DNA from 2 places in the Anaeromusa burkinensis DSM 3853 genome. Region 1 is predicted to be linked to the other one. Evidence: riboswitches for the same ligand, from Rfam matches in the RefSeq annotation. Region 1 holds a riboswitch; the other holds the start of a gene.
What was found. A riboswitch is a leader RNA that binds a small molecule or an ion and turns the genes downstream of it on or off. The one in region 1 is predicted to bind cyclic di-AMP.
Positions count from the first base shown of each region.

Region 1 (7,306 bases):
CGATGAGTCTTTTTTCTAGCACCGATGCAGTCGGTCTGACTCCTAAAGAGTTGATGGGAAGTCCCGTAGCAACCTTTGGTATTCCGGAATTCGGCACGAAATTTGTGCGCCAGATGCTGGAAGACACGCTGCCGACAACCTTCAGTGAATTAGTGCGCATCTCCGGTTTTTCCCATGGTACCGATGTTTGGTTGAATAATGCACAAGACTTAATTAAGGATGGAACGGCCAAATTATCAGAAGCCATTTCCGCGCGCGACGATATTATGATTTATTTAATTCACAAGGGAGTGGAACCTTCGGTAGCCTTTAAGATTATGGAGGGCGTGCGTAAAGGGAAGGGCATTACTCCGGAAAATGTCGCGAAAATGAAAGAAAAAGACGTTCCGGACTGGTATGTGGAATCCTGTCAAAAGATTAAATATATGTTTCCGAAGGCCCATGCAGTAGCCTATGTGATGATGGCTTTCCGTATAGCTTGGTTCAAAGTGCACCATCCTTTGGCCTTTTATGCCGCCTACTTTACTGTGCGCGCCACGGAATTTGACGCTGCCCGTATTGTTGGCGATAAGGGGAGCCTGAAAAAAGAAATGGATGTCATTGAAGCGCAGGGAAAAGAGGCCTCGGCTAAGGATAAAGCCCTCTTTACGATCATGGAAATGGCAATGGAAATGTATTTGCGAGGCTTTAGTTTTAAGCGAATTGATTTGTATGAATCTGATGCGTCTAAGTTTCGCATTGTCGACGGAGCGTTGCTTCCTCCTTTGGGTGCGTTGCAAGGCGTTGGCGGCTCGGCTGCGTTGAACTTGGTTGCCAGCCGTTGTCCAGATAGACCGTTTACTTCGCAAGAGGATTTAAAGTCTCGTTCCCGTGTTTCTAGCGCCGTTATCGAAGCGCTGCGTAATCATGGCTGCTTGGAAGGGTTGCCGGAAAGCAATCAGCTGATGTTGTTTGGTTGATTTTAGACAAAAAAACTCCCGAAACCAATGGTTTCGGGAGTTTTTTCTTTTTCTAAGCAAGAGTCTTTACGGCAGCTAAAGCGCTGTCGAAATCAGGCGCATCTTCTACGTTAGGAACATATTGGATGTAACGGATGATATCGTCCTTGTCTACGACGATGACGCCGCGCGAGAGCAGGCGCAGTTCTTCGATAACAAAGCCGTATTTAGAACCGAAATCCAGCGCTTTGTGGTCTGAGAGGGTGGTGAGATTTTCGATGCCCTGGGCTGCGCAATAACGCTTGATGGCAAAGGGCAAATCCACGCTGATGGAGAGAATGGCGACATCCGGAAACTTGGATGCATCTTGATTGAAAAACCGAGTCTGCGCATCGCAAACAGGAGTATCAATCGATGGCACTACGCTGATGACGCGGAGCTTACCAGCTGTATCAGACAGTGAGAAAGGTTGTAAATCTTGTGTAAGCGCTTGGAAATCAGGCGCTTTTTCACCAACTTTCAATTCCCGCCCCAAAAGGGTCAAGGGAGTACCTTTCATTTTTAAGTAACCGCTTCTCTTTTCCATGTAAAAGCCTCCTTTTATTTTTAGGTTTTATAAACGATAATCGAAGCTAAATAATAATATTTTTCAACTACAGTTATATTCTATCAAACTGACTGGAAATGTCAACAATAATTATTATTGATTATGTAACTAGATATTTTCAAAAGAGAAATTGAGTTAGAAAAATCATTTTGTTGTTAAAGAGAGAAGAAAACAAGGAAAGAGCAGGGGTTTTAAAATTAAATAGCGAAAATGACTACTAGGTGAAGTAAGGCATACAGGAGGGGCAATTATGCGCACAAAAGGGGTTAGTCGAAAAGTGATGCACCGCGAAGAAAGCCGTAAGATGGGACGTGCAGCTATGTATATTGGTGGTGCGGTAGCTGTGATTCTCTTATTGCTCATGATTGGATCGGCTTTGTTTTAAGAAGATACTGGTCAAATTGTGACAAATAAGGTATAATTTAAAAGAAGTTTTTCTTAAATAATACTAATTCGCGGAGGGTGCTATGACAACACAGAAAATGGACATGCTGGAAAAAGGCGCTATTGTACAACGGGATCGCAATACGTATGCGGTTGCGCCGCACATTCCCGGAGGCATTATTCTAGATCCTGATGTATTGCACAAAATTGCGGACGTAGCGAAGAAATACCAGGCCCAGGCGCTGAAGCTAACTATGGCGCAGCGTATTGCTATTGTTGGCATCAAAGAAGAAGATATTGACAAGGTCTGGGAGGAACTGGGCATGGACAAAGGGCATGCCATTGGTCTTTGCGTGCGCAGCATAAAAATTTGCCCGGCTACGCATTTTTGTAAACGGGCGCAGCAAGACGGCGTTACGTTGGGGCTGGCTTTGGATGAACGTTATCACGGTATGGAATTGCCTTCTAAATTTAAAATTGCGGTGTCTGGTTGTGTGAATGCTTGTACGGAGCCTGTGCTGAAAGATATCGGCATTATCGGCTTGCCGAAGGGATTTACGGTACTGATGGGAGGAAATGGAGGCGTGAAGCCTCGGTTGGGCAATGAAGTGGCTCAAGGCTTGAATCAAGAAGAAGTCATCGCTTTGGTTGATCGAATTGTGACCTATTATAAAGCAAATGCTAATAAAAACGAACGTTTAGGACGTATGATTGACCGTTTAGGGTTGGAAACAGTGCAAGCGGCAGTCTTGTAGTTTTTGAGAGAAGGAGGCTTTTCAATGGACCAACAGTGGATTGTGAAAACCATTAACACTATCGCCTCCATGGGCGCGGATGAAGCGGGGGCGGCTAATCGTTTGGCTTTTACGGTTGCCGATAAGGAAGCGCGAAGTTATGTCGCTTCTATTATGGAGTCTTTAGGAATGTCGGTGCGCAGTGATGCTATCGGTAACGTAATTGGCCGTTTAGAAGGATTGGAGCCGCAATTGCCGCCTGTGGCTATGGGGTCGCATTTGGACACAGTGCCGCATGGCGGGCACTATGACGGCGTTGTCGGCGTTGTGGGCGCGCTTGCCGCGGTAGGGCGCCTGAAGGCGGCAGGGCCGCTGCGGCGTACCGTGGAAGTGATTGTTTTTGTCGCGGAAGAGTCTAGTCGGTTTTCACATTCCACAATGGGCAGCAAAGCGATGACAGGCAGCGCTAATTTAAATGCTTGGGAGCGAGCTGTCGACAGTCAGGGGGTTACCTTTCCTGCGGCGTTAGCCGCAGAAGGGCTTTCTTTTGAAAATTTGAAACAATGTGTTATAGCTGAGCGAACATATCAAGCTTACTTGGAATTGCATATTGACCAAAGTAAGCAGCTTGAGGAACGTGGTGCTGCTGTAGGCATTGTGGAAGCCATTGCTGCGCCTACGCGCTTTAAGATGACGGTGAGCGGCATAGCAGGTCATTCAGGGACTACGCCCATGCATGACCGCTATGATGCGTTGGTCAGTGCGTCGGAACTGGTGCTGGCTATTCGAAATATTGCTAATGATCACGCGGAAGATGATATAGTGGCGACTGTCGGAAATCTCAAAGTCTATCCTGGGGCTATGAACGTAGTGCCGGGCAAGGTTGAATTGTGGGTGGATCTGCGCGGAACTGATTACGAATATATTGTAGAAAGCCTTCAGGAAATAAAAGATGCTGCACTTTCGATTGCGGAAGAGTATGAAACGCCAGTGACCATCGAAATGCTCTCAGCTGACAAACCGGTAGCGATGGATGACGATTTGGTTGCTTTGGCGGAAAAAGCGGCGGACGAAGTAGGCGTCGAATGGATGCGCGCAGTAAGCGGCGCAGGCCATGACGCCATGAATATGGCCAAGATTACAGCGGCAGGGATGCTTTTTGTGCGCTCCCGCGATGGTGTTAGTCATCATCCTGATGAATATGCAGCTCCTGAAGATATTGAGGCTGGAGTGCAGGTTCTTACAGCTATGCTGCGACGCTTACTTGCCTAAAGCGAAGGGGGGCGCAATGAGGGTGTCTAGTAGCAAACCTTGACGGCGCAGTAAAAAATGGAGTAAGATGAAAATATACTGCCGAATCCATTTATGGTACGGGGGAACCAACTTATGGGGTGAATCCGCCTAGGCGGAAGGGTATTTTCTCTCTCTTTTTCAACCCGAACCCGACAGCTAACCTCGGAGGCAGGAGTTTAAAGAGAGGTGATTTAATTTGATGTGTTTAAAGAAAATCATGGTTTTCGCATTCTGTGGCTTGTTTTTTGCGCTGCCAGCGGTATTTGCGGCAACAAGCGTACCACCTGTGACGCGCCAAGAACACTCGGTTGTGCAACAGGGGATGCGCGGGGAGAATGTCATGCGAGTACAGCATCTGTTAGCCAGTCAAGGCTTTTACGCCGGGTCCGTAGATGGCGTATTTGGTCCGCAAACTTGGCAGGCGGTTGCTGATTTTCAAAGCATGAGTGGTCTAGGAGTAACTGGAGTAGTCGATGCAGGTACGCTGAGCGCGCTAGAGCGGGCGCAAGAACAGCCGAGCCGTTTTGGGCGATCCATAAATATGAAGGCTACGGCGTATTCTCGATTCGACCCTGGATGCGGCAGCTATACGGCTCGCGGGAATTTGCTGCACAAAGGGTTAGTGGCGGTGGATCCCAATGTAATTCCTTTGGGGACTAGGTTGTATATCCCAGGATACGGCTTTGCTATAGCCGACGATACCGGAGGCGCCATTAAGGGTCACGTTATTGACTTGGCTTTTGACAGCCATCAAGAAGCTATCAATTTTGGCGTCAGACACATTACGGTGTACATTTTATAAAAAAATACGTATATTAAATGATTCAGGCAGGCTTGAGCCTGCCTTTTTTCATGGGGTGGTATAGATGGAAAATGGAGTAAAAGAAGAGTTTAATATTCCTGGGCCGCGTAGTGAACTTCAGGCGGTGGTGCATTATCCCAGAGGCGTAGCCGAGCAAGATGCTTATTGGCTGGTAATGAGTCATGGCTTTCGCGGCTCTAAGGACGGAAATGGCAGAGCGGTGGATCTGGCGGAACAGGTGTGCGCTAAAGGTATGGGAGTGCTTCGATTTGATTTTACACCCTGTGAGTCTTTGGACAGGCAAGTTGAAGAACTACTTTGCGTGACCGGGTGGATGCAGCGCCAAGGATGGGGGTCAGTAGTTCTTTTGGGGCGCAGTATGGGAGGTTGCGCGTCGTTGCTGGCTGCCGGTCAATTGGGCAAGAGGGTGAAGGGACTTTGCTTGTGGGCGACTCCTAGCGATTTGCAGGTGACCTTTCAAAACGCCTTAGGGTTGGCTGCATATAGGCAATTACAGCAAGGAAATCGATTGGAATTGCAGGATGAATGGGGGTATCTCCGGTTGGAAGCGGATTTCGTTAAGGGCTTCGCGACAGTGAATCTGCCGGGAAAGTTGGCGGCATTGGGAGCAGCGTTTCCTGTGCTGATTTTGCATGGCTCAGAAGACGAATTGGCGCCAGTGGAACAGGCGCTGGCTTATGCAGAGGCTGCCAAAGGTCCTTGTGAACTGGTTGTTTTAAAAGGAGCGGACCATCAATTCAGCGAGCATTTTCAGGAAAGCGCAGCAGCGGTAGTGGCCTGGGTGGAGTCGTGGTATACAAAAATATCCAGTTCATGTATACTGTAAGAAAAAAGATACTATTGCGGCAATTGCTGCTTCCTAAGTGTTGCAGCCGGGATGGCAAGGGAGCGTGAGGCAGGCGTCGTGCCGGGCAGGCAAGGAGGGTATGTATGGATTTTCAATGGACCCAAGATCAAGTGGACTTGAAAAACATGACCCAAGAATTCATTGCAAAAGAAGTTGCGCCATATGCGGGAGAGATGGACGCTGCAGGCGGACTGAGGCCGGGCTTGCAGGAAAAGTTTCATGAAATGGGCCTGTTGAACTTGATTGTTCCTGAAGAATATGGCGGTCCTGGACTTGATGCGCTGACCGTAGCGCTGCTGTACGAGGAAATAGGAAAAGGCTGTGCCGGGGTGGCTACCAGTATTGCCGCCAATGCGTTGGCGGCGTATCCAATATTGTTGTTAGGGACGGAAGAGCAAAAGAAGTTCTTTTTTGACAAATTAAATGAAGGAAAATTGGCCGCGTTTGCGCTGACAGAGCCGAATGCAGGTTCAGATGCTGGAGGCGTTGTTACGTCTGCTGTAAAGGATGGCAATGAATATATTTTAACTGGCAATAAATGCTTTATTACCAATGCTTCCAGTGCGGAAATATTTGTTGTTTTTGCCAATACGCGTAAAGCGGCGGGCATTCGCGGGTTGACAGCGTTCCTTTTGACTAAAGGAACTCCTGGTTTCTCTGTAGGAAAAAAAGAAGAAAAAATGGGGATTTGCGCCTCTGATACTTGCGAATTGATTCTCGACGGTGTGCGAGTACCGGAAGAACACCGCATTGGCCGAGAAGGCGAAGGTTTTAAACTGGCTATGAAAACGCTGGATGCGGCCCGACCTTTGGTAGGAGCCGTATCTGTGGGGATATCTCAGGCGGCTTTAGATTGTGCAGTGAAATATGCAAAGGAACGACAGCAGTTTAGTAAGCCTGTGGCGTCTTTCCAATTGGTGCAGGCGATGGTGGCCGATATGGCTATGCAAATCGAGGCGGCTCGGTTATTAGTGCATAAGGCTTGCTGGCTAAAAGATCAAGGAATGTCCTATTCCAAGGAAGCGGCGATGGCCAAATGCTTTGCTTCTGATGTAGCTATGAAAGTGACCGTAGATGCCGTACAGGTAATGGGAGGCTATGGCTATTCGAAAGAGTATCCGGCGGAAAAATATATGCGTGATGCTAAGATTATGCAGATTTATGAGGGAACGAACCAAATTCAGCGTTTGGTAATTGCCAATGCTGTGTTGTATTGAAGAATAGGCTGCAGAAAAGCTTCCGTTTTGACGGAGGCTTTTTTATTTACTGAATTTTAACAATTCCATAGCGTGAACTTTACATAGAATTTTTATACTGGAAGAGGTAGAAAAATACATAGTAGGAGGAGATTGTGTGAACAAGAAAAAATGGCTCATGCCCTGTGCTGCGCTAGCGGTGATGGTGGCGATTTTGGCGGCTCTGGCTATGCCTCAGACAAATGCAGTGGCTGATGCGGCTAACGATCAGGCTTACTACGGGAAAAAAGCGAAATACGTATTTTACTTTATTGGAGACGGTATGGCGTTAAGTCAGATTAATTCCACAGAGATTTTTAAAGGGACTCAGAATGGCAACGGACCTATGGGCAGGCAGCCTATGAATTTTACCGCCTTTTCTCATCAGGGCGTGCAGAGAACACAGTCGGCAGATACATTCATTACGGAGTCAGCTGCCGCAGGA
Region 1 is NZ_KB894588.1:32,483-39,788, reverse strand. Features, by position in the region: gene C508_RS0106380 (PolC-type DNA polymerase III) at 1-959, shown strand, start outside; gene tpx (thiol peroxidase) at 1,012-1,524, opposite strand; gene C508_RS20820 (hypothetical protein) at 1,796-1,930, shown strand; gene C508_RS0106365 (ferredoxin-like domain-containing protein) at 2,013-2,684, shown strand; gene C508_RS0106360 (M20 family metallo-hydrolase) at 2,709-3,935, shown strand; cyclic di-AMP (ydaO/yuaA leader) riboswitch at 4,005-4,142, shown strand; gene C508_RS0106355 (3D domain-containing protein) at 4,156-4,758, shown strand; gene C508_RS0106350 (alpha/beta hydrolase family protein) at 4,823-5,605, shown strand; gene C508_RS0106345 (acyl-CoA dehydrogenase family protein) at 5,710-6,843, shown strand; gene C508_RS0106340 (alkaline phosphatase) at 6,980-7,306, shown strand, end outside.

Region 2 (3,980 bases), on a different contig from region 1:
TACTTTATTTTTGGATAAAATTCCCTTGACAGCAGAAGAACGTCAAAGTATTTTGGATTTTCTGGGACAGGGGAAAGTATCCATTAAACTAGAAGATTCCATGGAACCTGTGCAATGGAAAGAAACGGGTTTTTGCGGTATTTGGCATGGGGTATACTGCAATTTGCAAGATACGCCTGTGTTGGAGACAATAGAGATCGCTTGGTATCCGGAGCTTGCAGCCGCACAGCGGGAAGATGTAGCTAAGGATGGCCAGAGGCTTAATACTTGGTTGAATGAGCAAGGATCACCGGCATAACAACGGTGATCCTTGCCTTGCAAAGGGGGACTCGGCAGATGTTGCGAGGAGTGCGTGGCGCCACTACGGTGGAGGCTAATACTAAAGAAGAAATTTTTGAAGCAGTGCTGCAATTACTGGATGCTTTAACAGAGGCTAATGGCTGGCAAGAAGAAGAGCTAGGCGCGGTTATTTTCAGTTCTACCCCAGAGGTGAATGCTGCATTTCCAGCGGCTGCGGCGCGGCGGTTTGGCTGGAATGATGTGGCGCTTTTCGGTGCTCAAGAAATCGAGGCTGAAGATGGTGTGCCTCAATGCATTCGTGTACTGGTGTTGTGGAATACCGACAAGGAAATGAAGGAACTGCGCCATGTGTATCTGCGCAGAGCTGTTGCCTTACGGCAAGATCGCAAAGCGGAGGCGAAAGAGCAATGATTTCCATCGTAGTTCCGGTTTTCAATGAAGAAGAAAACATGGAAGCTTTTTATCAGGCGGTATGCTCGGTTATGGAGAAATTACCGCATTCTTTTGAACTGATTTTTGTTGATGACGGATCCAAAGATGCCACGCCCTTGGTCATTGATCGCTTGTCGCAGCAAGATTCCCGGGTGCGGGGGTTGATTCTAGCTCGTAATTTCGGACATCAAATAGCCTTGAGTTGCGGTTTAGATCATGCCGAAGGAGACGCTGTTGTTACGATGGATGGTGATCTGCAGCATCCGCCGGAATTATTGCCGCAGTTGATTGAACAATGGCAGGACGGTTACGAGGTAGTACAGACCATTCGCCTGACGACGGAAGGTGTTTCTTGGGTTAAGAAACTGACATCTTCATGTTTTTACCGATTGATGAATGCAGTGTCCAAGGTGCGCGTGCGTGAAGGGGGATCAGATTTTCGACTGTTGGATCGCAAAGTAGTGCAAACTTTTCGTCGCTTTCCGGAACGAGCTCGGTTTATACGCGGCATGATGGGAGCGATTGGTTATCGGCAGACAACGTTGAATTTTGTAGCGCCGCCGCGTTATGCGGGGGTGTCGAAATTTTCACCTACTAAAATGCTGCATTTTGCCTTAGATGGCATTACCGCTTATTCTAAGCTGCCTTTGCGTATTGCTTTTTACGCTGGCTTGGTTTTTGGCGTGGTTAGCTTTGCGTTGGCGCTGCATGTTGTTTATATTAAGTTTTTGACAGACGAGGCTGTACCTGGCTGGGCCACTATTGCGGCGAGTATTTCGCTTTTGAGCGGCGTGCAACTGATGGGACTAGGTATTATCGGCGAGTATGTAGGGCGTATTTTTGAAGAAGTAAAGCAACGCCCGTTATATTGGCTGCGTCAAGAAATAGGGCAAGGCGGAAAAGAACAACAGTAAAGAAAGTTAAAAAAGAAAATAAGGCAGGATTTTTTCATCGAATAGCGAATTGCCTTTAAAGTGAGCTAAATAAAGCCGAATCCGGCTCCGGAGCGGGGGAACCACAGTATAGGGGTGAAGCGCGAAGTCGCTCGCGCAGGGTTGCTCGACCCGAACCCGTCAGCTAACCTCGTAGGCTGTAGAGAGGTGACAGAATGGGGCAATTGAAAAGATTTTTTGTTTTAGGTATGGTTTGCTTTTTGCTCAGCGCACCCGGGGTGGCAGATGCTTCTTCCATTCGTGAAGGAGATATTGGCGATGATGTGACGGCCATTCAGCAACGGCTGCAAGAACTTGGTTTTAGCAGTGGTACTGCTGATGGGGACTTCGGTTCGGCAACAAGAGCCGCCGTTATGGCCTTTCAAAAGGCTAATGGACTGGAGGCCGATGGGATTGTCGGATCTGGTACTTATCGGGCGTTAATGGGCAGAGACATTCCCGTAAGTCGTAGTGACATGGGAACGAGCATGACAAGGCGGATTATTCAAAGCGCAATGTCATTCCGTGGAGTTCCTTACGTTTTCGGCGGAACCACTCCCTATGGATTTGACTGCTCGGGCTTTACGCGTTACGTTTTTGCAAATGCCGGCATTTTCTTGCCGCGCATGGCAGATGAACAATATGATGCAGGATATTCGGTTTCGAATCCGCAACCCGGTGATCTTGTCTTTTTCACGACCTATACTTCCGGTGTATCTCATGTGGGCATCTACATAGGCGATGATCGCTTTATTAGTGCGACATCCAGCCGCGGCGTCCGCGTAGACAGCTTGTATGACGGGTATTGGGGAGCGCGTTATTTAGGCGCTAAACGGGTAATGTGATTTAAAAAGCAAGTGGTTATCTTTAAAGATAACCACTTGCTTTTTTGTGTCTAAATGAGAAAGATTCTTGCGCGAGTTAATGAAGTGTGCTATCCTTTTAATAGGAATATTACTATTAAGAGGTGGATGCGGTGTCTCGTCGAAATGTATTGATAATTATTCTAGTATTTTTGGTAAGCTCCATTGCTGGCTGTGGCATGAGTACAAAACCCCAAGAGAAAAAATTGCAAGTAGTGGCATCTGTATATCCGGTACAAGAGTTTGTCAAAGCCGTAGGGAAAGACCGCGTTGATGTTTCCCTTTTGGTTCCGCCAGGAACAGAGCCTCATGACTGGGAACCGACGGCAAAAGATCTAGCTAAAATTAAAGGCAGTGCGCTCTTGGTTTATCATGGCGCCGGTTTGGAACACTGGGTGGGGGCTGTTGTAAAGCCGGACTTGCTAGGTTCAGCTAAGGCGGTGGAAGCAAGTAAAGGGGTTGCTCTGCTGGACGCAGCCGAAAGCGAGTCGGAAGATGAGCACGGACATAATCATAGCGGTGAAACACATGAAACGAAGGATCCGCATGTTTGGCTGGACCCGGTGCTGGCGCAGCAAGAAGTGAAAACGATTTTAGCGGCATTAATAGAAGTCGATCCGGCTCACGCTAGCGAATATGAAGCTAATGCGGCAGCGTATGTGAAAGAATTGCAACTGCTGCATGACGAATATACTGTCGCGTTGCAGCATACTGCTAAAAGAGAGCTGATTACAAGCCATGCAGCCTTTTCATATTTGGCTAAGCGCTATCAACTACAGCAAGTGCCGGTGATGGGACTGTCTCCTGACGCCGAGCCGACAGCTGACAAAATGGCTGAAATTATCCGCTTCTGCAAAGCGCATCAAGTGAAGTATATTTTCTTTGAAACTTTGGTAAGTCCTAAGTTGGCTGAAGTCTTAAGCCGCGAAGCAGGTGCGTCGACGCTAGTGCTTAATCCCTTGGAAGGCTTAACGGTAGAAGAATACAAGGCGGGAAAATCATCTTATTTGACGCTGATGCGGGAAAATTTGCAACAGCTTAAAAAAGCGCTGGCTCAATAAAGCGCTTCGCTTGTCGAAAGGAGCTTCCTGGTGATGGATAGACTGGAAGAAGCGTTAGCGACGCTGCGGCGGCAGGGCTGCCGGATTACGGAGCAACGTAAAGCGGTGCTGCAAGCGGTTGCTGCAGCGGAACAACCAATGAGGGCGGTAGATATTTGGCAGCAGGTTCGCATTAAAGAAGAGGACATAAGCCTGGATACGGTATATCGCAATCTTACGCTGCTGGTGGAACAGGGCATTTTGCTGCCCATTGGCGCGCTGGGAAAAGATGCGACATCCTACGAATGGAGCCATGACGGTCATCATCACCATATTCGCTGCGTAGATTGTGGACAGGCGGTTTGCCTGGATATTTGTCCTGTAGATGCACGATTGGAAGCGGAGGCGCAGCG
Region 2 is NZ_KB894593.1:107,765-111,744, forward strand. Features, by position in the region: gene C508_RS0110275 (hydrogenase expression/formation C-terminal domain-containing protein) at 1-298, shown strand, start outside; gene aroH (chorismate mutase) at 337-711, shown strand; gene C508_RS0110285 (glycosyltransferase family 2 protein) at 708-1,646, shown strand; cyclic di-AMP (ydaO/yuaA leader) riboswitch at 1,710-1,839, shown strand; gene C508_RS0110290 (C40 family peptidase) at 1,841-2,509, shown strand; gene C508_RS18285 (metal ABC transporter substrate-binding protein) at 2,641-3,588, shown strand; gene C508_RS18290 (Fur family transcriptional regulator) at 3,622-3,980, shown strand, end outside.
Region 2: it holds a riboswitch for cyclic di-AMP, as region 1 does, so the genes downstream of both, C508_RS0110290 (C40 family peptidase) here and C508_RS0106355 (3D domain-containing protein) in region 1, are expected to answer to the same signal.